3 regions of the Arthrobacter sp. TMS2-4 genome follow, and region 3 is predicted to be linked to each of the others. Evidence: predicted binding sites of a transcription regulator. Region 3 holds the regulator's gene; each other region holds the start of a gene.
The links. The regulator LexA, encoded in region 3, represses DNA repair genes until DNA is damaged. The targets are predictions, from matches to a motif close to TCGAACANNTGTTCGA.
Positions count from the first base shown of each region.

Region 1: a site for LexA is predicted at 7,256-7,271, ahead of ACX80F_RS00080 (HNH endonuclease signature motif containing protein). Genes of this name have one in related genera too.
Region 2: a site for LexA is predicted at 6,164-6,179, ahead of ACX80F_RS01725 (LysM peptidoglycan-binding domain-containing protein). Genes of this name have one in related genera too.

Region 1 is NZ_JBTNDI010000001.1:8,571-18,235, reverse strand. Features, by position in the region: gene ACX80F_RS00100 (Pls/PosA family non-ribosomal peptide synthetase) at 1-2,468, opposite strand, end outside; gene ACX80F_RS00095 (thymidylate synthase) at 2,650-3,429, shown strand; gene ACX80F_RS00090 (dihydrofolate reductase) at 3,426-3,989, shown strand; gene asd (aspartate-semialdehyde dehydrogenase) at 4,048-5,187, shown strand; gene ACX80F_RS00080 (HNH endonuclease signature motif containing protein) at 5,379-7,244, opposite strand; gene ACX80F_RS00075 (hypothetical protein) at 7,428-7,856, shown strand; gene ACX80F_RS00070 (UDP-N-acetylmuramate dehydrogenase) at 8,237-9,328, opposite strand; gene ACX80F_RS00065 (MaoC family dehydratase) at 9,325-9,665, opposite strand, start outside.
Region 2 is NZ_JBTNDI010000001.1:362,540-372,204, reverse strand. Features, by position in the region: gene ACX80F_RS01750 (NAD-glutamate dehydrogenase) at 1-3,036, opposite strand, end outside; gene ACX80F_RS01745 (AAA family ATPase) at 3,084-4,415, opposite strand; gene ACX80F_RS01740 (SAF domain-containing protein) at 4,412-5,068, opposite strand; gene ACX80F_RS01735 (helix-turn-helix domain-containing protein) at 5,255-5,482, shown strand; gene ACX80F_RS01730 (hypothetical protein) at 5,513-6,073, opposite strand; gene ACX80F_RS01725 (LysM peptidoglycan-binding domain-containing protein) at 6,196-7,029, shown strand; gene ACX80F_RS01720 (Rv3235 family protein) at 7,083-7,664, shown strand; gene secA (preprotein translocase subunit SecA) at 7,665-9,665, opposite strand, start outside.
Region 3 is NZ_JBTNDI010000002.1:497,044-506,708, reverse strand. Features, by position in the region: gene ACX80F_RS05475 (LysM peptidoglycan-binding domain-containing protein) at 1-424, opposite strand, end outside; gene lexA (transcriptional repressor LexA) at 811-1,521, shown strand; gene ACX80F_RS05465 (ATP-dependent DNA helicase) at 1,547-3,619, opposite strand; gene hflX (GTPase HflX) at 3,612-5,195, opposite strand; gene ACX80F_RS05455 (class I SAM-dependent methyltransferase) at 5,318-5,926, shown strand; gene dapF (diaminopimelate epimerase) at 5,965-6,912, opposite strand; gene miaA (tRNA (adenosine(37)-N6)-dimethylallyltransferase MiaA) at 6,909-7,829, opposite strand; gene miaB (tRNA (N6-isopentenyl adenosine(37)-C2)-methylthiotransferase MiaB) at 7,826-9,388, opposite strand; gene ACX80F_RS05435 (regulatory protein RecX) at 9,452-9,665, opposite strand, start outside.

The DNA of each region.
Region 1 (9,665 bases), on a different contig from region 3:
TTGGCCCGCCCCGCCCTGGTGGCGGGCGCGCCCGAGAAGAGCTCCCCGGGGCGGACGATGCCCTGGACCGCCGACCCCGGGGCGACCTCGGCGCCGGCGCCGATCGTCGCACCCGGCATCAGTGTGCTGCGTGCGCCGACCACGGCTCCCGCGCCTACGGTGATCCCGCCGATATGAATGCGGTCGCCGTCGATCCACCAGCCCGAGAGGTCCACCTCCGGTTCGACGGACGCGCCCGGTCCGAGGGTGAGCAGGCCCGTGACCGGGGGGACGGAGTGGAGGTCGACGTCGGGTCCGATGCGTGCGCCCAGCGCCCGCGCGTAGAGCTGCACCCACGGTGCGCTGGCGAGGCTCACCGCCCCGGCGCTGTCCGAGATCTGCTCGGCGAGCCAGAGCCTGAGGTGCACCCTGCCGGACCGCGGATAGACACCGGGCTCCACGCCGGACAGCAGGAGGCGGGCCGCGAGGACGGACAGTGCCATGCGGCCGAACGGGCTGACGAACACGAGCCAGGACAGCGCCACCCACCACCACGACAGGGTGGCCGCCGCCGTGAGGATCCCGAGTCCGCCGAGGACGTTGCCTGCGATCATCGCGTACGTGAGCCAGCGCATGCCCGCCAGGAACTGCAGCGGGATGCCCATGATCGTCTGGAAGACCTGCGACCTGCGCGCCGTGCGCAGGACGGCGCGTTCGGGAGTTGGTGGCTGCTCACCCCCGCCGCCGGTTCCTGCGGCGAAGGCGGCGAGCGCACCGAGCCGCGGATGGGCGTAGATGTCGGCGACGGTGACGACCGGGTAGCGGGTGCGGATGAGCGACACGAGCCGGGCGGCCGCGAGCGACCCGCCGCCGTGCAGGAAGAAATCGGCGTCCTCGTCGGCCGGGACGGTGCCGAGGACGGCGGCCCACTGGTCCGCGATCCACCGGAGGCGCGGGTCGAGGTCCTCCAGGCTGCCAGGTGTGTCCGGGTCACCGACACCGGCGAGCGGCCAGGGCAGGGCGTTCCGGTCCACCTTGCCGCTGGTCTTCGTGGGCAGGGCGTCGGTGACGGTCAGCAGGGGCACGAGCGCGGCGGGCAGCTCCCCGGCGAGCAGCGCGCGCAGGGCCGGGAGGTCGGGGTCGCGGTCGGCCGGCACGAGGTAGCCGACGAGGAGCTGGTTGCCCGACGGTGTCGTCCGGACGGCGGCGGCGGCGCCGGCGATCCCGGGCAGGGCCTGGAGTGCCGCATCCACCTCGCCGAGTTCGATGCGCCGGCCACCGAGCTTCACCTGGTCGTCGGCCCGGCCCATGAACACCAGCCCGGCGGCCTGCAGCTGCACGAGATCGCCCGACCGGTAGGCGCGCCGCCACCCGAGCGTCGGCATCGGTGCGTACTTCTCGGCGTCCTTGGCCGGGTCCAGGTAGCGGGCCAGTCCCACTCCCCCGATGATGAGCTCCCCCGTGCCTCCCTCCGGGACGGGCGTTCCGGACTCGTCCACGACGGCGAGGTCCCACCCGTCCAGGGGCAGGCCGATGCGTATGGGGCCCTCCCCGCCCAGGCGCGCGGCGCAGGCGACCACGGTCGCCTCGGTGGGTCCGTAGGTGTTCCAGACCTCACGGTCATCGACGGCCAGGCGCTGTGCGAGGTCCGGTGGGCAGGCCTCCCCACCGAAGATGAGGAGGCGGACGTTCTCGAGCGAGTCGGCGGGCCACAGCGCCGCCAGCGTGGGCACGGTGGACACGGCGGTGATACCGCGGGTGATCAGCCACGGACCGAGATCGACACCGGTCCGCACCAGGGCGCGGGGCGCCGGCACGAGGCACGCACCATACCGCCAGGCCAGCCACATCTCCTCGCAGGAGGCGTCGAACGCGACGGAGAGGCCGGCCAGCACGCGGTCGACGGGTCCGAGGGGTTCGTGCTGCAGGAACAGCCGTGCCTCCGCGTCGACGAAGGCGGCGGCGGAGCGGTGGGAGACGGCGACGCCCTTGGGTGTGCCCGTGGAACCGGAGGTGAAGATGATCCAGGCGTCGTCGTCCGGTGTGGGGTCTCCGGGAATTCCCCGGCGTGCACCAGGTCCGGCGACCACCGACAGGCCGTGCCCGACGACGACACCGACGCGTGCCTCAGCGAACACGACGCGGGCACGTTCGTCCGGGTCGTCGGCATCGACGGGTACGTAGGCCGCTCCCGCCGCGAGTACGCCGAGGATGGCGATGTACAGCTCATTGGTGCCGGAGGGCAGGCGCACCCCGACGGTGTCGCCGCGGCCCACACCGGCGGCGCGCAGGGTGGCGGCGAACCGGTCGGCGGCCGTGACGAGCTCCGTGTAGCTGAGGTCCTCGGTGCCGTCGTCGAGCGCCGACGCGCTGGGATGCTCCGCGGCCGTGGCCCGCAGGATGTCGAGGAGCGTCCGGGGGGCCGGTGCCCGACCGGACGCCGTGAACCGCCCGGCGGCAGGTGTGGCGTGGATCTGGGGCGAGGGGATGGTCACGGCTGGATTCTTCCGGTACGAAGTGAACAGCAGGTGAGCGGCGACGCCGTCGCCTGCACGGCCCGGGGGTAGTCTACCCGCGTCACCACCGCCGACCGGGACGACCCATTCGTTTTAGACTGGCCGGGTGAGCACTCCCATCCCCACCCCCTACGAGGACCTGCTGCGCGACGTCATGGCGAACGGCGCGCCCAAGAGCGACAGGACGGGTACCGGTACCCGGAGCGTATTCGGGCGGCAGCTGCGCTTCGATCTCAGCGAGTCCTTCCCGCTCGTCACCACCAAGCGTGTGCACTTCAAGTCCGTGGCGCTGGAGCTGCTCTGGTTCCTCCGCGGCGATTCCAACGTCCGCTGGCTGCAGGAGCGAGGCGTGTCCATCTGGAACGAGTGGGCGGACGAGGACGGTGAGCTCGGCCCCGTCTACGGCGTCCAATGGCGGTCATGGCCCACGCCTGACGGCGGCCACATCGACCAGATCGCCCAGGTGGTCGAGGCTCTCAGGACGAACCCGGACTCGCGCCGCCACCTGGTCTCGGCCTGGAACGTCTCCGAGTTGCACGACATGGCGCTGCCGCCGTGCCACGTGTTCTTCCAGTTCTACGTGAGCCCCGGCGTGGACGGTGGCCCCGGCCGGCTCTCCTGCCAGTTGTACCAGCGGTCCGCCGACACGTTCCTCGGGGTCCCGTTCAACATCGCCTCCTACGCCCTGCTGACCCTCATGGTCGCCCAGCAGACCGGTCTCGAGCCCGGCGAATTCATCTGGACCGGCGGGGACGTCCACGTGTACGACAACCACGTGGAGCAGGTCGCCGAGCAATTGTCCCGGGAGCCCTACCCGTACCCCCGCATCGAGCTGAAGCGTAGGCCGGACAGCATTTTCGACTACGACCTGGAGGACTTCGACGTGATCGACTACCGGCACCACCCCACCATCAAGGCGCCGGTGGCGGTTTGAGCGCGGATCCCTCCCCCCGGGCCCTGAGCGTGCCCGATGCCGTCGGGTCCCGCCCTGTGATCGGCATGATCTGGGCGCAGACCGAGGACGGGGTGATCGGCAAGGACGGCGGCATCCCCTGGCACGTGCCGGAGGACCTCGCGCACTTCAAGGCCACAACGACGGGGCATCCCGTCATCATGGGCCGGCGTACCTGGGAATCCTTCCCGTCGTCGGTTCGTCCCCTGCCGGACCGCACGAACATCGTCGTCTCCGGATCGCGCCTGGACCTGCCCGGTGCCGTCGTCGTCGATTCGCTCGACGCTGCCTTCGAGGCCGCGAATGCCAGTCCCGGCGCCGAGGAGGTGTGGGTCATCGGTGGCGGCCGCGTGTACGCCGATGCCATGCCGCGTGCCAATGCGGCGCTGGTCACCGTCGTCGAATCCGCGGCGGAGGGCGACACCCTCGCGCCCCTGCTCGGAACGGACTGGTCGCTGGCGGCCGTGACCCCGGAAACAGGCTGGCTGGAATCGACGAAGGGTACCCGCTACCGCATCAGCCTCTGGACCAAGCAGTCCTGACGCAGGGGCACCGGTCACAAACCGGCGCCTCTCGGCGCCTCCGCCTAAACTGGAGGGCATGACTTCAGCACCCGAGAGTTCCGCACTGCCCTCCGTCGGCTTCGTGGGCTGGCGCGGCATGGTGGGCTCCGTCCTCATGCAGCGCCTCCAGGAGGAGGGCGACTTCGCCAGGATCAACCCCGTGTTCTTCTCGACCTCGGCCGTCGGCGGCGCTGCGCCGCGGTTCGCAGAGGGATCCGGCACCCTGCAGGACGCGTACGACGTCGAGACGCTCGCCAAGCTCCCGATCATCGTCACCGCCCAGGGTGGCGACTACACGGCCGAGGTCTACCCGAAGCTGCGCGACGCCGGGTGGCAGGGCCTCTGGCTGGATGCCGCCTCGACGCTGCGTATGGAGCAGGACAGCATCATCGTCCTCGATCCCGTCAATCGTGAGGCCATCGACGCAGGGCTCGCGCGCGGGGTGCGCGACTTCATCGGCGGCAACTGCACGGTCTCCTGCATGCTCATGGGTCTGGGCGGGCTTTTCCGTAATGGTCTCGTGGAGTGGGGCACGTCGATGACCTACCAGGCCGCCTCGGGTGGCGGTGCCCGCCACATGAGGGAGCTCCTCAACCAGTTCGGTGCGCTCCACGGCACCGTGGCCGTGAACCTCGACGATCCGGCCTCTGCGATCCTCGACATCGACCGCGCCATTCTCGCCAAACAGCGGCACCCCAGCCTCGAAGCGAGCCAGTTCGGCGTACCGCTGGCCGGGTCCGTCATCCCCTGGATCGACAGCGATCTCGGCAACGGGGTCTCCCGCGAGGAGTGGAAGGCTGGAGCGGAGACCAACAAGATCCTTGGTACCGAGACGCGCATTCCGTTCGACGGCCTGTGCGTCCGGGTGGGTGCGATGCGCTCGCATTCGCAGGCGTTGACCCTGAAGCTGACGCAGGACCTGCCAGTCAGTGAGATCGAGTCGATCCTGGCCGCGGACAACGAGTGGGTGCGCGTCATCCCCAACACGAAGACCGACACGGTCGCCGGGCTGACGCCGGTCGCAGCCACCGGGTCGCTTGAAATCCCTGTCGGACGGATCCGGAAGCTCGAGATGGGCCCGGAGTACATCAGTGCGTTCACGGTGGGTGACCAACTGCTGTGGGGAGCGGCCGAGCCGCTCCGCCGGATGCTGATGATCGCCACCGGCAACCTCTGAGGGTCCCTGGCGGGCGCCGCGCATCCTCGGGGCGATTCGGCCGGCGTCGGAGTTCTCGGGTCGATTCGATCCCCTGTTCCTCCACCCGTCACTCGGGCCGTGCGGCTCCATCACGTGCGTCCACCCGCCCCACGGGCCGCGCGGCTCCGTCACGTGCCTCCACCGGTCACTCAGGCCGTGCACTTCCGCCCTCACTCCCACAAGGAGACCGCGTCCGCGGCGCCGACAGTCGACCGAGGCTCGGCGTGCCAGTATCTGTTGCGCCTGGCAGTGGTGCCATGTCGGCCGAGGTGTGGCGGTGCCGTGAACCACGGTATGCCGTTGTGCGATGCGACCGTCCAGCCACCGTCATGGATGGTGTGGTGGTGGTGTGCACACAGCAGGACTCCGTTGTCGATACTGGTGCCGCCCCCGCGGGACCAGGGCGTCAGGTGGTGCGCCTCGCACCAGCTGGCTGGAACGGTGCAGTCCGGGAAGGCACAGCCTCGGTCGCGTGCGACCAGTGCCCGACGCAGATGCGGTGGGAAGAGCCTCCCTGCACGACCGATGTCGAGGACCTGACCCTTCCCACCGAGCACGAGCGGGATGAGGTCGGCATCGCACGCGATCCGCCGAATCGCACGGGCGCTGAGTTGCTCTGAGAAGACGGCTCGCCCGGTTCCGCTTCCGCCCGTCCGGCCGGTGCCGCGACCATCAGCCGAGGTGTCCCAGTCAGGGACCTCTGCACTGCTGACGTCTCCACCGCGGGTGTCACCAACGCCGACTTCTGCACCGCGGGCTTCTCGCCCGTTGACCTCTGCACCGTAGATGTCCCTACCGCCGGCCTCTCTGCGCCGGGCCCGTGGATCGGTGGTCGCTGGGCCGCAGGTTCGTCGTCCGCCGGTGTCGCGGAGCTCGCCGAGGAGGTCGCGGTAATCGATGGTGACCATCACCTGGGGTCGATGGCCTCCGGTGGCCGGCAGCTCGGAGGTGGACAGGGCTATCCGACATGCTCCGACCAGTCCGTCGAGCAGGCTCTGGGCCCGGGTGGGGCTTTCCGCTCCGGTCGACGATGCGGATCCGCGAGCCCATTCTTCCAGCGAGGCTCCGGCAGCCACACCCTCCTGCGAGACTCCAGCAGCCACACGGTCCGGCGAGGCACCAGCAACACCGAGGCTCGGCGAGTAGTTAGGAGAATCGTGCGCGGTGCGGTCCGAAGCACGGTTCGTGGACATGCGGGGGTTGGTGGCAGTGGTCATCGCCGTGACCAGATGCTCGTACTGTTCGTCCGTCGCTCCGATTTCGAGGATCCGCAATCCATTGCGGCGACCGCGGAGAAATACGCCCTGGCGGCTCCGCAGGATTTTCTCCGTCGGTTCCTGCCCATCCTGGTCCAGAACGGTCTCCCAGCGACGGGCAAGGACACGCAGGACATCCTCATCGGCCTCCAGCGCCTGCCTGGTGAGGTGATGCTCCATCGACACCAGTTGATCGGGGTCGGCGAGGCAACGGACCCGGTCCACCGCTGAACAGATGACGGTCGCTGCTCGCCCGCTCAGGGTGCCTGAGGCGAATGCAGCACTGACAGCTGCCGACTGCGGCTCCACGGGTGCCCCTGTGGGCGAGACACCGGGCAGCACCTTGTGTGCCAACTCCAGTCTGCGTTTCGCCTCTGCGCGACTGATTCCCAGCCTGGCGCGCAGGTAATCCGTACAGCTCCGGAAGCGGGACCCGCTCGCATCACCATCTTCATGCTCACCCGATGCCGCCTCCCCTACCGCGCCGGGTCTCTTTTGCTCTCCGATCCACTGTTCCGCCCGGACCCGCAGAGAACCACTGTCCAGGGGCTTGTCACCCGAGGCCAGGTCCCGCTCCTCCGCCAGGCCCGCAGCAAGTACCTGCAGGTAGTCGACGACCCGTGACATGTCCTCGATGTCGACGATCGTCCGTGCGGCTTCACCCGAGGTGAGCATCCGGCCCCTGCCCTCCAGCGAAACCACCACCTGCATCAGTACGGCGTGCGCCAATCCCAGGGAGACGTCCGGGTCCCCGAAATCTTCCACCGGTGCGATAGCCATACCTGATTTTATCGAACCTATGTACTATTTCCGAGGGCAGGGAGCGATTGTGGAGGAGGAGTCGAGGATGGCTTATCCACATATCTCCTGCAACGCTGTCGAACACGCATCAGCCGTGTTCCGAACCTCGGCGCAGCCGAACAGTCGGGCCAAAAGGTCGGAGGGCACCGGAAGGATGGGCGCATGGATCCCGTGAACGCAGACATCGTCCTCCGGCGCTTCTTCGCGGCCAGCGGCCACACGCGGCACCCCGAGAGCCTGCTGCGATACGAGCGGGTCCAGGACCACCTCCGCGCCTACCTCGAACACGTCGCCGTGACCAGGCTGACGGACACCGAGCAGGACCTACTCGACCTGGAGCGACAATTCGGCACCGAGGACCCCTACGTCACGATCATGGGTGCGCGACAGCTCCTGCACGCCCTGCCCGAGTTCCTCGCAGCACCACAGCTCCTCCCCGACTTCCACGATCGCCTGGCGCAGATCAGTGTCGCCTCACGCCTTGCCCAGTGGCTCTGCTCACGGCAGCTCGTGCAGCGTGAGGACAGCTGGCAGGACGTCGTCCTCACGCGTGCCGCCGCCGAACAGGCACGACGCTCCCCCGCCCGCTGACGAAACCCGACCATGAGGACCAACGGGCTCCGCTGGCAGGACGCCAACCGGCAATCAATATCGGGCAAGGAAGGAGGGGACAGGAGTGGGGCGAACGGCAGCGCGCCCCCGGCTGGTAGGACGCCGGCCCACCACCGCGTAGCCGAGCCACCTCGTGGCCGAGCCGGACGCCGGCCCGCCACCGCGTAGCCGAGCAACCCCGTGGCCGAGCCCGCAGACCGGCCCCCGACTGGTAGGACGCTGGCCCACCACCGCGTAGCCGAGCAACCCCGTAGCGGAGTCAGCGCGTAGCCGAGCAACCGCGTCGCTGAGCCCGCAGACGGACCCCATCCGAGCCCGCAGCCGCGCCCTGACGGACGGGCTGCCCGGCGCCCGACGAGCTAGAGGGAGCAGTCGATGAGCAGCGGCTCGGGCTCCAACCGGATACCGAAAGCCTGATGCACGCCGTCACGCACGAGCCTGGCGACGGACAGCAGATCCGTCGTCGAAGCCCCGCCCCTGTTGGTCAGGGCCAGTGTGTGCTTCGTCGACAGGGAGGCACGGCCGCCGGCAGCAGCGAAGCCGTCGTCGTCCGCGAGACCGAAGCCTTTCGAGAACCCGGCGTGCTCGATGAGCCAGGCAGCGCTCAGCTTCACCGAGCCGTCCTCACCGGTCGGATACCGGGGAGCATCTGCCGGCAACCGCGCTGCGACGTCCTGTGGAACGATCGGGTTGGTGAAGAACGATCCCGTGCTCCAGGTGTCCGGATCGGGTGCGTCCAGCACCATGCCCTTGCCCGCCCGCAGCCTGAGCACCTCACGGCGCACGTCGTTGGCGTAGGCACGCGCCCCGACCTCGACGCCGAGTACCCGGGCGAGCTCGGCGTACCGGATCGGGGTGCTCATGCGTCCGAGACCGAGCTGGAACTCGACCGTGAGCACCACATAGCGCGGTGACCCGTTGATGGTGCTGCGCTTGAGCAGGGAGTCCCGATAGCCGAACTGCAGCTCGAAATTGGTGAAGCTCTTGATGCTGTCCGTCTCGCGATCGAAGGTGCGCACCGTGGCGATGGTGTGGGACACGTCCGAACCGTAGGCCCCCACGTTCTGCACGGGCGTCGCACCGGTGGACCCCGGGATGCCCGAGAGGGCCTCGAGGCCGGTGAACGCGTGCAGCACGGTGTACTTCACGAGATCGTCCCAGTCGTGCCCGGCCTGCACCTTCACCATGACACCGCCGCATGTGGCGTCGTCGTCGTCGACGGTGAACCCGCTCGACGTGATGCGGACGACGGTGCCCGCGAAGCCGTCGTCGCCGATCAGCAGGTTCGACCCGCCGCTGATGACGAGCAACGGGTCACCGGCGGCGTCGGCGGCCCGGACAGCATCGACGATCTCCTGTTCCGTCGAAGCCTCCACGAGTGTGCGTGCCGGTCCTCCGACGCGTGTCGTCGTGAGATCGGCCAGGGGCGTGCCGGTCAGGGGCACGCTCATGACAGTCTCACCACGGCCTGCGCCTTCACGAGCACCTTCTGCCCGCCGAACGTAACGGTGAAGTCGATGCGTGCCGTCGACCGCTCGGCGTCGATCGCCCCGACGACGCCGACGACCTCCACCACGGCGCCGGGCTCCCCGGGCCGCGCCGTGGTGTCCTCGACGACGACGGGCTTGGTGAAGCGCGTCTGGTAGTCGATGACGGCAGCGGGGTCGCCGACCCAGTCGGTGACCAGCTGCACGACGGCGCCCATGGTGAACATGCCGTGGGCGATCACGCCGGGCAGGCCCACGCCCTCGGCGAACCCCTGGTTCCAATGGATCGGGTTGAGGTCTC
Region 2 (9,665 bases), on a different contig from region 3:
ATTCGGGTCGAGGAAGATGTGGCGGTGGTCGAAGGCCGCCAGGAGGCGGATGTGCTCGGAGAGGAGCATCCCGTTCCCGAAGACGTCACCGCTCATGTCTCCCACGCCGACGACGGTGAAGTCGTCGGTCTGGGTGTCGACGTCGAACTCGCTGAAGTGCCGTTTCACGGATTCCCAGGCACCGCGCGCGGTGATGCCCATGGCCTTGTGGTCGTAGCCCACGGATCCACCGGAGGCGAAGGCGTCACCGAGCCAGAAGTCGTACTCGGCGGACAGCTCGTTGGCGATGTCCGAGAACGACGCCGTGCCCTTGTCCGCCGCGACCACGAGGTAGGTGTCGTCGTCGTCGTGCCGGACCACCCGGGGCGGTGGCGCCACGGTCTCTGTGGTCCCGTTCGTGATGATGTTGTCCGTGATGTCGAGCAGTCCGCGGATGAAGGTGCGGTAGCTGGCCTGGCCCTCACTGATCCAGGCCTGACGATCGAGTGAGGGATCGGGCAGCTGCTTGGCGAAGAAGCCACCCTTGGCCCCGGTCGGCACGATCACCGCGTTCTTCACGGTCTGGGCCTTCACGAGGCCGAGCACCTCGGTCCGGAAGTCCTCGCGCCGGTCCGACCAGCGCAGACCGCCGCGTGCCACCTTGCCGAACCGCAGGTGCACTCCCTCGACCTGCGGGGAGTAGACCCAGATCTCGAACTTCGGCCGGGGGAACGGGGCGCCGGTGATGCGGGACGTGTCGAACTTCAGGCTGATGTGGCGCTTGTCCTGGAAGTAGTTGGTCCGCAGCGTCGCCTCGATGAGGTTGGCGAAGGTCCTGAGGACGCGGTCCGCGTCGAGGGTCGGAACCTGCTCGAGGCCCTCCTCGAGCGTGGCCCGGGCGGCGTCCGACGCCGCGTCCCGGTCACCCTGGAGGTCGGGATCGAAGCGCGCGGTGAACAGCGCCACGAGGGCCCGGGTGACGCCCGGGTTGCGGAGCAGGGTGTCTGCCACGAAACCGTAGGAATTGGCGTTGCCCATCTGGCGCATGTACTTCGCGTAGGCCCGGAGGATCACCACCTGGCGCCACCCGAGTTCCTCGGTGAGCACGAGCCGGTCGAACTGATCGGACTCGCTGTCGCCCATCACGGCCGCTGTGAACGCGTCACGGAGCAGCGGCGCGGTGTCGAGCGGGGAGACGCCGGACGGTAGCTTCAGCCCGAGGTCGTACAGGAAGAACGACCGGTCGTCCGAGCGGGTGATCTCGAAAGGCCGCTCGTCCAGCACCTCGAGACCGAGGTTGTGGAAATAGGGCAGGATCTGGGTGAGGCTCTTCGCCTCGGTCAGGTAGAGCTTGAGACGTGCATCCTCCCCGTCCTGTCGCTGCGGCACGTACACGTGGAGCTGCGGGGCTCCGTCGCCGGCGTCGGCCAGCTGCTCGAACCGTGAGATGTCCTCCAGGGCGTCCTCGACCTCGTAGTCGACGCGGTAGCTGGGAGGGAAGGACTCCGCCCACAGTGTCGCCAGACGCTCCGCCCTGTCCTGCTCGAACCTCTGCTGCGCTACCTCGACCACGCCCTCGGACCAGGAGCGGGCGGCGCGGACGAGTCGTTCCTCGAGCTCGGCGGCGTCGAAGTCGGGGATCTCCACGCCCCGCTGGATCCTGATGCGGAAGAACAACCGCGCGAGCGCGGACTCGCTCATCCGCGCCTCGAAGTCGATCGACTCCGCCCTGAGTGCCGTGCCCAGCTCGCCTTCGATGCGCTGCCGCACATTGGTGGTGTAGCGATCCCGGGGAAGATAGACGAGGGCGGACATGAAACGGCCGTACACGTCGGGCCGGAGGAACAGCCGGGTCCGCCGCCGCTCCTGCAGGCCCAGGATCCCGAGCGCCGTGGACACCAGATCCGCGACGTCGACCTGGAACAGTTCGTCGCGCGGGTAGGTCTCGAGGATGGACAGCAGGTCCTTGCCCGAGTGCGAGTCGGAGGGGAATCCGCAGCGGCGCAGCACCTCGGCGACCTTGTCGCGGACAACGGGCACGTTGAGGACCGACCCGGTGTAGGCGCTGGTCGCGAACAGACCGATGAAGCGGCGCTCACCGTCCACGTTGCCCTGCGCGTCGAAGCTCTTGATACCGATGTAGTCGAGGTACGCCGCGCGGTGCACGGTCGACCGCGAGTTCGCCTTCGTGATCACCAGGACCCGCCGTTCGCGCGCCTTCGCGCGTCCGGCCGCAGTGAGCTGCTGCAGGTGCGAAGTGCCGTGCCGGAGCAGTCCGAGACCGCTGCCTTCCCGGACCAGGAGCGCATCGGCCCCCTCCTCGTCCTTCACGAGGTCGTACTCCTTGTAGCCGAGGAAGGTGAAATTGCCGTCGTCGAGCCATTGGAGGAGTTCCTGTGCCTGGCGCAGGTCGGGAAGCTGCTCGGCACCGGCGACCGATCCGAGCGACGCCTCGATGGAGCGCGCCGTGTCGCGCATCACGGGCCAGTCCTCGACCGCGGCGCGGACATCACCCAGTACCCGGTGCAGGCCTTCGATGAGTTTTTCCTTCGCTGCGGCGTCGGACGTCCGTGTGATCTCGACGGAGATCCATGACTCGATGTGCGTGGTACGTCCGTCCAGGCCGACGAGGTCCCCGATGTCGGGCAGGGCCGCGGTGTCCCCACTGGATGCCCCGGCGGTCGAGGGCACGCGCTCGAGCGCCGTAAGGGCGTGGGATTGGTCCTCCCGTACTGCGAGGAAGGTGGGGTGCACCACCAGCCGGATCGCCGCGTTCTGGCGGACCAGCTCGGCCGTGACGGAGTCGACGAGGAACGGCATGTCGTCGGTGACGATCATGACGATGCTCGAGGTGCCCTGGTCCATGACGCCGACGGCGGCTGTTCCCGGCTCGCGGGATTCGGCGAGATCACGGTGGGCGAACGCCCGCTGGCGGAGGTCGGTGGGCGAGTATCCGGCGGCGTCCTCCGCCGCGAGGTGTTCGAAGTAATGCTCTACGTATTCCTCCCGTGACGTGTCCGAGCTTGACTGATCCGTTGTGCTGGATCCAGACGACATGGGAAAGGCCTCCGTAACGAGATGAAAGGCCGCTCCATTGCGACCTCTTACCGTGGAAGCCTAGCCGGGATGCCCGGAAACTTCACGTTCCGCGGCCGCCATCCGGCCCGCCGCCGCCGCGCCTCCCCGGCCGCTGGGACGTCGGCGAGAACAGCGATCGCGAGCCTCAGCGGCGAGCCCGGCGCGGTCTCGAGCAGGGCCGTTCCGGCGAGCAGCGCACGGTCGGCCGCCGGATGGTCCACAGGCAGGAGAGCGGAGATCTCGATGGACGGCCCGAAGCGCTCCCACGCCTCCCGCAACTGCGTCTCCGGAGCGCGGCCCACTGCCTCGGACCGCACCTTGTTGAACACCACCCGGGGTCTCACGGTCGGAACGGCGTCGCCGAGTTCCGCGAGCGCCTTCACCAGGCGCGGCACGCCGATGGTATCCGCTGCTCCGATCGCGAAGACCGTGTCCGCGACCTCCAGGCAGCGCAGGGTCGCCCCGTTGCGGCGTGGCGCGAGAGTGTCGAAGCTGAGCTCCTCGTCAGCCTCCAGGCAGAATCCGCAGTCGACGACGATCACCTCCGCGAGGGAGCGCCCGGCCTCGAGGACCTTGCCGAGGGCCGCGGGCCGCACCTCGGGCCACCGGTCCGGGCGGGTGATGCCCGTCAGGACCCGAAGGCGGCCGCCCTTCACCGCGACGCTCACCGCGATCCTACCCAGCGCCGGGGCGTCGAACCACCCCTGGTCCGCGATGCGGCAGGCCTGCGCCAGCCCGGCCGATTCGTCCAGCAACCCGAGCGAGGCACCGATGCTCGCCCCGTAGGTGTCGGCATCGACCAGCAGGACCGAACTGCCCGCCGCGGCGAGCTCGGCGGCCATGTTGAGGGCCAGGGTGGTGCGCCCCGGGGCGCCGGGCGGTCCCCATACGGCAACGACGCGCCCTGCACCGGGCTCTTCTGCCGCGGCGGCGGGCAGGGCCGCCACGGCGTCGGGCAGGTCCAGCGGATCGGAGTAGGCGAGGGACCCCTGCACGCGGGCAGGCTCCGCCTCGAACCGTCCCACCGCCGCGGTGACGGCTGCCGCCAGCGCCGCCGGCTCCGCCGTCACCTCGACGTACTCGATCCCGTCGATGACGGTCCCGCCCGGTGCCGGGAGCCGATCGCAGAGCGCGACGACGACAGCGCCGGTGAAGCGCAGGCGGTCGACGAGGGACGTGGTGAGGTCGGCGGCGCCGGGGGCGATGATCACCGCACGCGCGAGTCCGCTCTGGCAGAGGGCGACGAGCTCGGTGAGGTCCGTGCAGCGGCGCACGACGGTCACGGGTCCGCGCAGCTGTTCCAGCCCGGGCACATGGGCGTTCGCCTCAGCGCCGAGGGTGACGACCGGGATGCTCACGAACCCGCCCCCGGGTTCAGGACGACGGCGATCCGGGCGTCGTTGGACAGTGCGCCCAGCAACTCGGGCATCGCGTCGTCGTCCACGAGGACCTGGACGAGCGTGGAGGAGCTCGCTCCGAGGGCGGACTCCCCCACGGTCAGTTCCGCCACCTCGGCGGCCTCGAGGAGCAGCCGGGGTTCCTCATAGGAATTGGTGTCGGTCCGCAGAGAGACCCAGACATCCACCCGGTCGCCTGCCGCGGTCCCGCTGGGCAGCGGGTCCTCCACGGTGAGCCCGACCGGTTTGCGATCGAGTCCGTCGGTCCGGCCGACCGCGGTGACCGGGACGAGCTCACCCCGGGTGACGAGCCGTGTGGCGACCGCTCCGTCGGGGATGCCGTCGGCGACGGGCAGGTAGGCGCCGGACGCGTCCCCGAGACGGACCGGTACGGCGACCAGGTCCTCCTCGGTCAGCTTGGACCCCACGGGGAGGTCCTCCCGGGCCGAGTACACCTGCGTGGTGGTGTTCTGGCTCTCCAGGAGCGCAATCACCCCCGCAGTGGACGCGAGGACCAGGAGGAGTCCGATCAGCAGTCTCGGATCCTTCCAGGACGGTTTCCGCAGACGCGGAGCCTCACTCGGCAACTGCACGGTGCGCATGTCGGTGCTCACTGTCGTCCCCCACTCGACCGGCGGGGTCCCGATCGGGCCCCACTCCCCGCACGTCATTGTTGTGCACGGCAGGCGCCAAGGGAACCGGTCGGCCACAAATAGGATCGAGGTGTGGAGAACTGCTGCGATGGAGGACGGCGGTGGCAGACTGAACGTACACCCGCAACGATCAGGAAAGGCGGTCCCGTGGCCGAGCGGCGCTTCCTCACCCTCACCGACGTGGGCGAGGTGCTCAACATCAGTTCGTCCCAGACATACGCCCTCGTCCGATCGGGGGAACTCCCGGCCATCCAGGTGGGGGGCCGGGGTCAGTGGCGCGTGGAGACGCGGGTCCTCGAGGAGTACATCGCCCGGGCCTACGAGAAGACGGCGGCAGCAGTGAAGAACGACGCCACGAGCGCCCCGCCGGCCTGACCGCACCCGCGGGGTCGTAGGGCGCGGTCCTCAGTCCGCCGTTCCGGCCGAGTCGACGGTGTCGATGGACGCGAGAGGGACGGTCAGGATGTCCCGGCCCTGCGCCGGTCGCCTCCCACGCTCGGGTCCGGCGGTCCCGAGGTCCACGAAGTCCGTGCCGACCCTGTGGATGAGCCCTGCGTGGCGGGACGGGGGCGCCACGGTCCACAGCATCACCTGCGCCCGGTCGCGGGACAGGACCCGGAGCGCCGATCCCAGTCCCAGTCGGGCACCGACACCCGACAGCGGCCGGCCGACCTCGCGCCCGAGGCCCCGCAGCAGGTGCAGCGACGACAGCGGCACGATCACGGAGCGCCCCTCCACCGCGACGGCGATCCACTCCGACCCTACATTCGTGAGGATTCCCTCGAGCGACCGGCCGCCGCGTGTGGACAGCCCCAGCGGCCGCCCGACCTGGCCCAGCAGCCTCTGCACCAGGGTCAACCGCGACTGCTCCGCCCTCGTGCGCTCCCTGATCTCACTCTCCTGGACGACGACAGCAGCCGTCCGGAGCTGCGATTCGAGGTCGTCGAAGAGGGCATCCCAGCGCATCTTCCCAACCTAGGACCGCTCAACCGGAGCGTCAATGACACTTGTTCGGAATCAGAGAAAGCGAGTATGGACAAACTACATCAAACGCCATCAAACTGATGTTCTCGTTGAGGAGCGATGCCATGCAGACGTCAGACACGATCCAGGCCGGACTGATCCTCGGGTGCGGGGTCGTCACCTCAGGGGCGGGTGCCGCCCTCCTCGTCGGTGGGCGGCAGACACCCCGACCGGCCGTGGAGGGCGTTCTCGGCGTGGCCCTGTCGGGGATCGGACTCACCGTCGTCGGGACGTGGATGCTCCTGTTCCTCGTCGCGGTGCTCGCCGAACTGCTCCGGCGACGCGGCCCCTCCCCGATGGCGGCCCTCGCCTCCGCATGCACCCCTGCGCTGATGCGACGCCTCGCCGTCGCACTCCTCGGGGTCAATCTCCTCGCCGTCCCCGCGGTGGCGCAGGCCGCGGCCCACGGAAGCGAGGGCGGGGCGGCGCAGGCCCTGACGGCGACCGCAGCGCATGGCGACACCGAACGGGTCGCCGACCTCCGTGCGTCCGTGGATGGTCCCTGGTTCCTGGAGCGGGCTGCTCGCGCGGACGCCGACGGTCGCGACCCGCGGCGGGGCGAGGAGCGGCCCGCACCCGCTCCGGGCTCCGGGGCTCCGGGCTTCAAGGCGCCGGACCCGGCCGGCCCCGTGTCACCGGCGTGGAAGCCGGAGCCCATGCCGGTGGAGGGTGGGCCCCTGCTGCGCGGGGAGAGCCGCACCGTCCTCGAAGCGGAGGAGGCGGTCGTCGCACCGGGTGATTCCCTGTGGTCGATCGTCGCCGCCCGCCTCGGACCCCTGGCGAGCGCGGCGGACATCGCCGAGACATGGCCCCTCTGGTACCACGCCAACCGCGCCGTCATCGGGGACGATCCGTCCTTCCTGCTCCCCGGCACGGTCCTGCAGGCGCCTCCCGCGTAGCCCTCCGGTGGCACCCCCACCCGTCCTCCAGCCCATCCACGAAGGGAACCAGCATGAACCCCGTCACCCAGCTCCGTCCCGCCGCCGCCCAGCTCGCGGAGGCCAGCGGCGCGCCCCGACCACTGCTCGGATCACCGCCCCGTCCGCCGGACGCCCGGGCCGCCGTGATCCCGCTCAGGTCGACGGCAGAAGCGGCGGTACCCGCGGAAGCGGCCCGCGAGCCTGCGGCAGCCCCCGGGCCGGTGCGGGACGAACACGCCATGGGCAGTGCCGATCCGGAGGTCGAGCGCAGGATCGCGAGGATTGCACGGTCCGTCTGCCAGGGAGCGCTCGAGGTGCTGGCCGGATCACGTCCCCTGCAGCAGATGTCCCGCTGGCTCGATGCAGAGAACTACGAACGGCTCCAGCTGCGCGCCAACCTGGTGCGCTGCGTCGGCGCATCTCCGGCCGGGCTCGACGGCCTCGAGAGTGCACACCGGCGCGTCGTGGTCCGTTCCGCCCGAATCTGCCCGATCAGCCCGGGCGTGTACGAAGCCGCGGTGGTCGCGTTCGACCGGAAACGCGTCCGCGCCGTCGCTCTTCGGATAGAGCAACGGCGCGGAGCGTGGCGGGTGACCGCCCTCGAGATCGGCTGACTACTTCTTCTTGTTCTTCCTGCCGTTCGACGGCGCGGCCTGCGTCCTGCTCCGCTCCACGTGCACCTCGGCGTCGCCCTGGGCATTGGGGGCGATGAAGTTGAGTGTGGCAGGCTTGGCGGGCGCTTCGAGTCCGGCCGCCTTGATCGTCGGCGCCTGGACCAGTCCGCGGCCGTCGGTGACTCCGGGGAGACCGGTCCGGGCCGGCGCGGAGACCTCCACCTCCAGGTTGAAGAGGTAGCCGATGCTCTCCTCGCGGATCGACTCCATCATCGCCTGGAAGAGGATGAAGCCCTCACGCTGGTACTCGACCAGGGGGTCCCTCTGCGCCATCGCGCGGAGTCCGATGCCCTCCTTGAGATAGTCCATCTCGTAGAGGTGCTCCTGCCACTTCCGCCCGATGACCGACAGGACCACGCGGCGCTCGAGTTCGCGCACGGTCTGCTCCCCGAGTGCCTCCTCCCGCGCCTGGTAGGCGAGCTTCGCGTCGGAGAGGATCTCGTCGTGCAGGAAGTCGCGGGTGATCTTGGACGTACCGCCGGCCTCCTCGATGACCTCGTCGGCCGTCAGGGTGATGGGGTACAACGTCCTGAGGTTCGTCCACAGCAGCTCGTAGTCCCAGTCGTCGCCGTGTCCCTGCTCCGTCGCCTCGTCGACCATCGCCGTGACGACGTCCTCCAGGAAGAACTGCACCTTTTCCTTGAGGTCGTCGCCCTCGAGGATCCTCCGGCGGTCACCGTAGATGGCCTCGCGCTGACGGTTCAGCACGTCGTCGTACTTCAGGACGTTCTTGCGCTGCTCGGCGTTGCGGCCCTCGACCTGACCCTGCGCACTCTCGATCGCCTTCGAGACCATCTTCGACTCGAGGGCGACGTCGTCGGGCATCGTCGCACTGTTCATGATGCGCTCCGCACCGCCCGAGTTGAACAGGCGCATGAGGTCATCGGTCAGGGACAGGTAGAAGCGGGACCGACCGGGATCCCCCTGGCGGCCCGAGCGGCCACGCAGCTGGTTGTCGATGCGGCGCGACTCGTGACGCTCCGTCCCGAGCACGTACAGCCCGCCGATCTCGCGGACCTCGTCCTGCTCGGCCTTGACCGCTTCCTTCGCGGCCTCGAGGGCCTCGGGCCATCGGGCCTCGTACTCCTCCGGATTGTCCGCGGGGTCGAGCCCCATCTTCTCCAGGGCCGCGACGGCGTTGAATTCCGCGTTGCCTCCGAGCATGATGTCGGTGCCGCGGCCGGCCATGTTGGTGGCGACCGTGACGGCCCCCTTGCGGCCGGCCTGGGCGATGATTGCGGCCTCACGTGCGTGGTTCTTCGCGTTCAGGACCTCGTGACGTACACCCGCCTTGGCGAGCTGCTTCGACAGGTACTCGCTCTTCTCGACGCTCGTCGTACCGACGAGGACGGGCTGTCCGGTCTCGTGGCGCTCCACGATGTCCTTGACGACGGCGTCGAACTTCGCGACCTCGTTCTTGTAGATGAGGTCGGAGAGGTCCTTGCGCGCCATCTCCCTGTTGGTGGGGATCGGGACCACTCCCAGCTTGTAGGTCGACATGAACTCGGCGGCTTCGGTCTCGGCGGTACCGGTCATGCCCGAGAGCTTGTCGTAGAGGCGGAAGTAGTTCTGCAGGGTGACGGTAGCGAGGGTCTGGTTCTCCGCCTTGATCTCGACGCCCTCCTTCGCCTCGATCGCCTGGTGCATGCCCTCGTTGTAGCGCCGTCCCGCGAGGATGCGCCCCGTGTGCTCGTCGACGATCATGACCTCGCCGTTGAGGACCACGTAGTCCTTGTCCCGCTTGAAGAGTTCCTTGGCCTTGATGGCGTTGTTCAGGAACCCGATGAGGGGCGTGTTCGCCGACTCGTACAGGTTCGTGATGCCGAGGTAGTCCTCGACCTTCTCGATGCCGTCCTCGAGGACGCCCACCGTGCGCTTCTTCTCGTCGACCTCGTAGTCGGCGTCGACGGTGAGCTTCTGGACGACCTTCGCGAATTCGTT
Region 3 (9,665 bases):
ACCCCGCGGCGGGTACCGCGATGCTCTGCCCTGCCTGCACCACGGAGCTGCGCAGGTCGTTGAGCTCCACGATCTCCGCGACGACGTCGCGCGGATCGCGCTCCGGCGCGTAGTGCACGGCGAGGTCCCACAGGGTCTCCCCGGTAGCGACGCTCACCTCGACCGTGGCCGTGGAGGTCGGTGCCGACTCCCCTGCCTGCGCCTGGGAGGTCAGGAACGCCGCGAGGAGGATCAGGGCCGCGACGCCCAGGGCGATCGGCAGGCCGACCAGCAGCAGGCGCCCTCGCCGGGTCAGCGTCAGGGGTCGGTCCGCACTCCGCTGCGTGGAGGTACGGGCCGTGTCGGGCGTGGGGAGGAGCCTGAGGTGGGTTTCGGGCCGAGCGGGCGTCCACAGCGAGCTGCCATGCAGTGCGGGTGTAACCATTGCCGTTCCTCTTTCCTTCGAATGCCCTACCCGGAAATTCTGTCCGGTTCGAACACACGTTCTAATGAGCGTCTGCCTATTTCTAGCATCTACGAACGATCCGTGTCGAGACTCGGTCGAACATATGTTTGAAAAGTGCCCTCGACTGTCCTAGCGTGGAGAGATCAGGACATCGTCCGCGAATGCCGCCCCCTACGGGCGGTTCCGTGGCCGATACACCCCACACAACCAGCCGCCTCTGACATAACGGCTTCCCGTCCACGGAAGCGCACCGGCGGCGACAACCGGATCAGTGATCCAAGGCGAAAGGCGCACCAGTGGCGGAATCACCAGCCGCGGGCCGGCAGGAATCGAACACTGCCGACGTTCCGGCACCTGCCGTACCCATCTCCGCGGGCCGGGGCAGGCCGCGCGGGCGCTCCGCGTCCAAGGGACTGACCGCCCGGCAGCTGACGATCCTCGAGACGATCCAGCGGTCGATCGCCGACAAGGGCTACCCGCCGTCCATGCGGGAGATCGGCGACACGGTGGGCCTGGCCAGCCTCTCCAGCGTGACCCATCAGTTGTCGCAGCTCGAGCGTCTCGGCTACGTGCGCCGGGACCCCAAGCGTCCCCGCGCCATGGAGGTCCTGCTCCCGCTGACCCTGGCGCCGGACACCTCGGGCGCCCAGGCCGGACCGTCCGAGGACGGCAAGCCCGCCGTCGAGCACCGGATCGCGGTCGACACCGCCCTGGTACCGCTCGTGGGGCGCATTGCTGCCGGCGGGCCGATCCTCGCGGACCAGGTGGTCGAGGACGTCATGCCCCTTCCCCGCCAGCTCGTCGGGCACGGGGATCTGTTCATGCTCAGGGTCTCGGGGGACTCCATGGTGGATGCCGCCATCTGCGACGGCGACTGGGTGGTGGTTCGCCGGCAGCAGAGCGCCCAGAACGGCGACATCGTCGCGGCACTGCTCGACGAAGAGGCCACCGTCAAGACCTTCCGCCAGCGGGACGGCCACACCTGGCTCCTGCCGCAGAACACCCGCTACGAGCCCATCCTCGGTGACCATGCCAGCATCATGGGCAAGGTCGTCTCGGTGATGCGCGCGCTGTGACCGCCGCGTAGCCGGAACTGGAGCGTCAGCGCGCGGAGAGGCGCTCCAGGATCCCGGTGACGGTCGCGCGGTCCGTCGTGGCCCAGAAGGGCGGGAGGGCCGCCCGGAGGAAGCCGCCGTACCGTGCCGTGGCGAGGCGGCTGTCCAGGACGGCCACCACGCCTCTGTCCCCCGCCGCCCGGATCAGGCGCCCCGCGCCCTGCGCGAGCCGGACGGCCGCGTGCGTCGCGGACACGCTCATGAAGCCGTTGCCCCCGTTGCGGGCCACCGCCCTGGTGCGGGCGGTCATGAGCGGGTCGTCCGGGCGAGGGAACGGGATGCGGTCGATCACGACCAGTCGGCACGAGGACCCCGGTACGTCCACGCCCTGCCAGAGGGACATGGTGCCGAACAGGCAGGTATCCGGTTCGTCTGCGAACCGGGTGACCAGCGCATTGAGCGAGGAATCCCCCTGGCACAGGATCTCGAAGTCGACCTTCGGTCGCAGCGCCTCCGCCGCCTCCTCTGCGGCTCGCTTCGACGAGAACAGCCCCAGCGCGCCTCCTCGGGACGCCGTGAGCAGCCCCAGCAGTTCCTCGAGCTGCGCGTCGGAGGTCCCTCGCTCGGGCTTCGGCAGGTCCTTCGCCACGTAGAGCACTCCCTGCCGCGGATAGTCGAAGGGACTGCCGACGTCGACGCCTGTCCAGGCGGGCGCGCCTGGACCGCTGAGGCCCAGGGACCCGGCCACGGGACCGAACTCCGAGCCGATCGCCAGGGTCGCGGAGGTCAGGATCACGGTGTGGTCCTCGAACAGGCCTTCCCGCAGCCGGCCGGCGACGGACAGCGGCGCGACGTTCAGGGTCGCGGGTGCGCTCTCGTCGGGCTGCGCGTAGCCCGAGCCCGGCGTGAAGGCACTGGGACGCGACGCCCACACGACCTCGTTCAGGTCCGAGGCGGCGAGGATCCGCTCGGCGAGCTCGAAGATCAGCGTGGTGCGGGACCGCGCGACCTGCCGCCCGCCGTCGACGTCGGCCTCCGACTTTCCCTCCGTCTTCGTGTCCGACAGCGCGGCACGGGATGCGTCCCGGACCTGCACGAGGGCCTGCCCGAGATCCTCCGGGAGCCCTCCGGGCAACAGGCCCGAGGGGACGAGCTCGGCGGCCGCCTCGAAGGCGTCGGCGGCCGTGTCGAGGGCACCCGTGCTGATCGAGGCATGGCGGCGGAGCGCCGTGGCCGCCGCGGTGACCATCGAGGCGGAGAGCTGGCCGGACACGGCACCGGTGACCCGGTCGTGGAGTTCGTGGGCCTCGTCGATGACGACGACGTCGTACTCCGGCAGCACGGCGAGCCCCTCGAAGGCACTGATGGCGAGCATCGCGTGATTGGTGATGATGATGTCGGCGTCCGCTGCCGCGGCGCGTGCCTTCTCGCTGAAGCACTCGGAGGCCACGGGACAGCGGGCAGCGCCGAGACACTCCATGCTGGAGACGGACACCTGGCGCCAGGCGCGGTCGCTCACGCCGGGGACGAGGTCGTCGCGATCCCCGGTCGCGGTCTCCTCGGCCCACTCGCGCAGCCGGACGACGTCCCTGCCGAGCGCAGAGGACGGGCCGTCCGTCGCCGGGGCAGGGTGCGGGGCGGCATCCTCGCCGAGGCTGAACAGGGTGCCGGGCGCATCCTCCTCCGGGAATCCGCCGCCGGTCTCGTGGAGGCAGACGTAGTTCGACCGACCCTTGAGCAGGGCCACGTCGACGGGGCGCGTCAGCGCGGGCTTCACCGCGTCGAGCAGGCGCGGGAGGTCCCTGCCGACGATCTGCGCCTGAAGGGCGAGCGTCGCCGTCGAGACGACCGAGGGCCGGTCGCTGTCCATCGCGTGGGCGATCAGCGGGACGAGGTACGCGAGCGATTTCCCGGTGCCGGTGCCGGCCTGGACGAGCAGGTGCTCGCCCGAGCGGATCGACTCGCTGACCTGGCGGACCATCTCGTGCTGGCCGGACCGCATCTCGCCGCCCATCGCACCCACGGCGGCGTCGAGCAGCTCGAGGGCCTGCCGGGCTTCATCGGAGTGGCGGGACGCGTCCGGTGCCGCCACGGCGCCGGACCGCGTGCTCTCACTCATGCCGGACGTACGCCTCCAGTTCGGCGGCCAGGCCCTCCCGGACCATCACTTCGAGGCGCGTCCCCTCACCGACGTGCTCCATGCCGAGGATCTCTACGTCCTCGTCGTGGAGACGGCTGAGGATCTCCCCATGCTCGTACGGCACCATGAGGTCGAGCTTCACGCCCGGACGCGGGATGCTGGTGCTGATCAGCTGGCGCAGCTCGGTGAGCCCCGCACCTGTTCGCGCGGAGACGACGACGGTCCGGGGTTCGCGCTGCCGCAGCCGCTCGATGACGAAGGGGTCGGCGGCGTCGGCCTTGTTCAGCACAATGATCTCGGGCACCTTGCGGGCGTCGACCTCCGTCAGCACGGCGCGGACTGCAGCGATCTGCCCCTCGGGATCGGGGTGCGAGGCGTCCACGACGTGCAGGATCAGGTCGGAGTCGGCGACCTCCTCGAGGGTCGAGCGGAACGCCTCGATCAGCTGGGTGGGCAGCGAGCGGACGAACCCGACGGTGTCGGCGAGGGTGTAGCCGATGCCGTCCGGTGTCTCGGCCTTGCGGACCGTGGGGTCCAGCGTGGCGAACAGGGCGTTCTCGACGAGCACTCCGGCATCGGTGAGCCGGTTCAGCAGGGACGACTTGCCGGCGTTGGTGTACCCGGCGATGGCCACGGACGGCACCTGGTTCCGACGGCGGTTGGAGCGCTTCGTCTCCCGCGCCGGCTTCATCGCGGCGATCTCGCGGCGGAGCTTCGCCATGCGGGTGCGGATCTTCCGCCGGTCGAGTTCGATCTTCGTCTCACCCGGGCCGCGGGAGCCCATGCCGGCGCCGGCGCTGCCGACCTGGCCACCGGCCTGGCGGGACATCGATTCGCCCCACCCGCGGAGGCGCGGGAGCAGGTACTCGAGCTGGGCGAGTTCGACCTGCGCCTTGCCCTCGCGGCTCTTCGCGTGCTGGGCGAAGATGTCGAGGATCAGGGCGGTCCGGTCGATCACCTTGACCTTCACGATGTCCTCGAGGCCGCGGCGCTGTGACGGGGACAGTTCGCTGTCGACGATCACGGTGTCCGCTCCGGTCGCCTGGACGATGCCCTTCAGCTCCTGGGCCTTGCCCGAGCCGAGGAACGTGCCGGGGTCCGGCTTGAGGCGTCGCTGCACGATGCCGTCCAGCACCTCGGATCCGGCTGTCTCGGCCAGGGCGGCGAGCTCCTGGAGCGAGTTCTCGGCGTCCTGCGCGGTGCCTTCGCTCCACAGACCGGCGAGGACGACCCGTTCCAGCCTCAGCTGCCGGTACTCGACCTCCGTGACGTCCTCGAGTTCGGTGGACAGGCCCGCGACGCGTCGGAGCGCCCTGCGTTCGGCCAGATCCTGCTGGTCGCCGTCGGCGTCCGACGGCGTCCCGTCCTGGGAGAGGGCCTGCGCCTTCGATCGCCAGGTCTTCTCGATCGGCGCGGGGGTCTCCCCCGGCCCCGGTGTCCCTCTCGTCGCCTTGGCCACGGCAGCTTCGTCGCTGGCGAGGATCCGGTCGATGACGGCCTGGATCTCCTCCGGGCCCATGTCGGCGCCGGTGGAATGTCCGTTGTTCTCGGTCATGGTCTCCCTAGGTGAGTGTCCGACAATCCTACGGCGACCGCGCCGGTGCGCTCCAGCGTATTCTCCCAGCGCGAAACCGGCCGGCTCGGGCGAGCCCCGGGCGTGCCGTTAGGCTCGTGGGTATGGAGTCCCAGCACTATTTCAGCCCCCAGCCGGCAGGGCCGGACACACGCCGGCCCCTCTCGGTCGTCCTGGACGGCGTGCGCCGTGACCTGGTGACCTCCTCGGGCCTGTTCAGCCCCGACGGTGTCGACAAGGGCACCGCGATCCTGCTCGACGCCGTCCCCGACCCGCAGGGACGCCGCATGCTGGACATCGGCAGCGGCTGGGGGCCGATCGCCCTGACTCTCGCCTTGAAAGCTCCCGACGCCGAGGTCTACGCCGTGGACGTCAACGAGCGGTGCGTCGCACTGACTGCGGAGAACGCCGCCCGCCTCGGACTGGGCAACGTGGTGGCGTGCACCCCGGACGCGGTGGACGACGCCCTCGACTTCGACACCATCTGGTCCAATCCGCCCATCCGCATCGGCAAGCAGGAACTGCATGCACTCCTTCTGCGCTGGCTCCCGCGCCTTGCTCCGGGCGGCCGGGCCTGGCTCGTGGTGCAGAAGAACCTCGGCGCGGACTCGCTGCAGCGCTGGCTGGCCGAGGAGCTGCCGTCCGGCTTCCTGGTCCGGCGCGCGGAGACGTCCAAGTCCTTCCGCATCCTCGAGGTGCACCGGGCGGACTGACCGCACGTCGGCGACGGCCGGCGACCCGATCGGTGCGCTCAGCCCGGCCGGAGCACGCCGTCCGCCACGAGGGCCGCGGGACCGCTGAGCAGCACGTGCTCCCGGCCCTCGGGCCCCTCGACGAAGGTCACCCCGACGACGCCGCCCGGGACGGTGACCTGCCACCGCGCGGGAGCGCCCTGGCCGGCCCAGTAGCGTGTGGCCGCCGCCGCGGCGCACGCTCCGGTGCCGCACGACTGGGTCTCACCGACGCCCCGCTCGTGGACGCGCATGCTGAGCCGGCCCACGCCGTCGTCGCCCACCAGCGGATCGGAGGGCACCACGAGCTCCACGTTCGTCCCCTGCGGCGGCACCGGCTGGACGCCCGGGGCCCGGTGCAGTTCCGTGCTCTGCAGTTCGGCCGCCTCGGCCAGAGCCACGACGGTGTGCGGGTTGCCCATGCTGATCGAAAGGCCCGGCCGGTCGACGTCGAGCCCGCCGATCTGCACCAGCGAGTCCATGCCGCGGGCGACGGCCGCGTCGGGGTGGATGAACTCCCAGGGGCCCATGTCCACGGCGTAGCCGTCGTGCGAGCGGGTCACGCGCTTGACGCCCGCACGGGTGGCGATGGCGAGCTCGCCGCCGTCGGGCAGGTCGGCGGCGAACGACGCGAGCAGGAAGTGGGCGAACACGCGCACGCCGTTGCCGCACATCTCGGACACCGAACCGTCGGCGTTGCGGTAGTCCATGAACCATTCGGCGGCGGGCTCGGTCTGCAGGAGCGCCCGCCCCTCGGGCAGGGCGGACGACCGCACGGCCCGGATGTAGCCATCGGCGCCGATACCGCGGTGGCGGTCACAGAGCGCGGCGACGAACGCGGGGTCGTCGGGAGCGGTCCCGTCCGGGTCGAGCGTCAGGACGAAGTCGTTGCCGGTGCCGTGGCCCTTGGTGAAGGAGAGGCCGGCGGATCGCCCGGGGGCGGGGACGGAGGAGCGGTGGTCGGTCACAGTCCCAAGGATAGGTCCCCGGGCCGCTGCACGAGCCCCATCGCCCGGTCGAGGAGTCCGGGAGCCTGCCAGTCCGTCCACGCCACGCGCGGGTCACCCCGGAACCAGGTGAGCTGGCGGCGGGCGAAGCGTCGGGTCGCCGCGATGGTGTCCTCGACGGCGTCCGCCTCGGTCATGGAACCGTCCAGCACCCGGAGGAACTGCCCGTACCCGAGGGCGCGCGAGGCCGTCCGCCCGTCCCTGAGCCCGGCCGCCGCGAGGCGCTCCACCTCGGCGGCCAGCCCGGCGCGCACCATGGCCTGCACGCGGTCGGCGAGCCGGGTCCGCAGGACGTCCCGGTCGACGGCGAGGCCGATCTGCACCGCGGGCTGGTGGTACTCGCGGCGCGGCATGAACGCGCTGAAGGGCCGCCCGCTGATCTCGTACACCTCGAGCGCGCGGACGAGGCGGCGATCGTCGTCGATCCGTTCCGCGGACGCGGGGTCGACCGCCCGGAGCCGGTCGCGGAACGCCGCGCTCCCGAGGGCGTCGAGTTCTGCCTCGAGCCGGGCACGGACGCCCGCGTCGGTCGGCGGGAACTCGAGCCGGTCAAGGGCCGCGCGGATGTACAGGCCGGATCCGCCGACGAGGATGGGCACCCGCCCGCGGGCGCGGATGTCCCCGACGATCCGCCGGACGTCCTCCTGGTAGGCGGCGACGCTCGCCTCCTGCGTGACGTCGAGGACATCGAGGAGATGGTGCTCGATGCCCTGCCGTTCCGCCGGGGTCAGCTTGGCCGTCCCGATATCCATGCCGCGGTAGAACTGCAGGGCGTCCGCGTTGACGATCTCGCCGTCGAGGCGTCGGGCCAGGGCGATGCCGAGCTCGGACTTGCCGGACCCCGTGGGTCCGACGACCGCGACCACGGGAAGGGTCAAGAACGCCCTCCGCGGACCGGCAGGGACGGCATGCCCAGGGAGACCGGGCGCGGAGCGCCGTCGGACCCGGCGGCACCGTCCGTCGGGGCGGGAACCCCGCAGCTGTCGGCCTGGCTCCTGTCCCACGCGTCACCGGCGCGGGAGCGACGCACGGCGTACTGCTCCGGGGCGGGGTCCGACAGCAGGTGGAAGGACGCCGCCTGGGTGACGGGGAGGGTCACGACGTCGCCCGGCCGGGGCACGGCCGCGCCCTCGGGCACGGAGAAGTGGACGAGCCGCTGGTCCCGGGCACGTCCCGTGAGCCGGTGCGTCTCGCCGCCCTTGCGTCCCTGCTGGTCGGTGACGAGCACCTCGACGACGGTCCCGACCTGCCGTGCGTTCTCCTCGCGGGCGATGCGGTCCTGCAGCGCGGTCAGCCGCTCGAACCGCTCCTGCACCACGGCCTTGGGCAACTGGTCGGGCAGATCCGCCGCCGGGGTGCCGGGGCGCTTCGAGTACTGGAAGGTGAAGGCCGTGGCGAAGCGTGACTGCTCGACGACGTCGAGGGTGGCCTGGAAGTCCTCCTCCGTCTCGCCCGGGAAGCCCACGATGATGTCGGTGGAGATGGCGGCGTGGGGCATCCGGTCACGGACCCGCTCGAGGATGCCGAGGAAGCGGCTCGAGCGGTAGGACCGGCGCATCGCCTTCAGGATGCGGTCCGACCCGGACTGCAGGGGCATGTGGAGCTGCGGCATCACGTTGGGCGTCTCGGCCATCGCGTCGACCACGTCGTCGGTGAACGCTGCGGGGTGGGGACTGGTGAACCGGACCCGCTCGAGGCCCTCGATGGACCCGCAGGCGCGCAGCAGCTTTGCGAAGGCGCCCCGGTCGCCGAACTCGACCCCGTAGGAGTTCACGTTCTGGCCGAGGAGCGTGACCTCGACGGCGCCGTCGGCGACGAGGGCCTCGATCTCCGCGAGGATCTCCCCGGGCCGGCGGTCCCGCTCCTTGCCGCGCAGGGACGGCACGATGCAGAAGGTACACGTGTTGTTGCAGCCGACGGAGATCGAGACCCAGCCCGCGTAGACCGATTCGCGCCGCGTCGGGAGGGTGGAAGGGAAGACATCGAGGGATTCCAGGATCTCCAGCTGCGCGTCCTGGTTGTGGCGTGCACGCTCGAGCAGGGCGGGCAGGGCGCCGATATTGTGCGTCCCGAAGACGGCGTCCACCCAGGGGGCTTTCCGCAGGATGGTCTCCCGGTCCTTCTGTGCTAGGCACCCGCCGACGGCGATCTGCAGGTCCGGCCGGGCCTCCTTGACCGCCTTGAGGATCCCGAGATTGCCATACAGCTTGTTGTCCGCGTTCTCGCGGACCGCGCAGGTGTTGAAGACGACGACGTCCGCCTGTCCGTTCTCCACCCGCGCGAGCCCGGCGCCCTCGAGCAGCCCGGAGATCCGCTCGGAATCGTGCACGTTCATCTGGCAGCCGAAGGTCCGCACCTCGTAGGTGCGCTGGTCAAGCCCACCGCCCACTGCAGGCGCGGCGCGGGGTGTCTCGTCGAGGGAAGCTGGAAGCGTCATACTCACGTCGTCAAGCGTACGGCTGGGACGCCGGGCACCCACAATTCCGGCGCTCCGGTGCGGTCACTCCGCGTCGATGACATCCTTCACGATGGAGAACGCGGTCCCTGGGCTGTACCCCTTGCGGGCGAGGACCCCGACGAGGCGCCGCACCTCCTTGTCCCGGACCGCACGATCCGAGAGATCAGCGCTCCGGCGGAGCTTGCGGCGCACGACGTCCCTGGCCTGCTCGTCCTCGTCCTCGGCGGAGAGCTGCAGCAGCGCGTCCTCCGCCAGC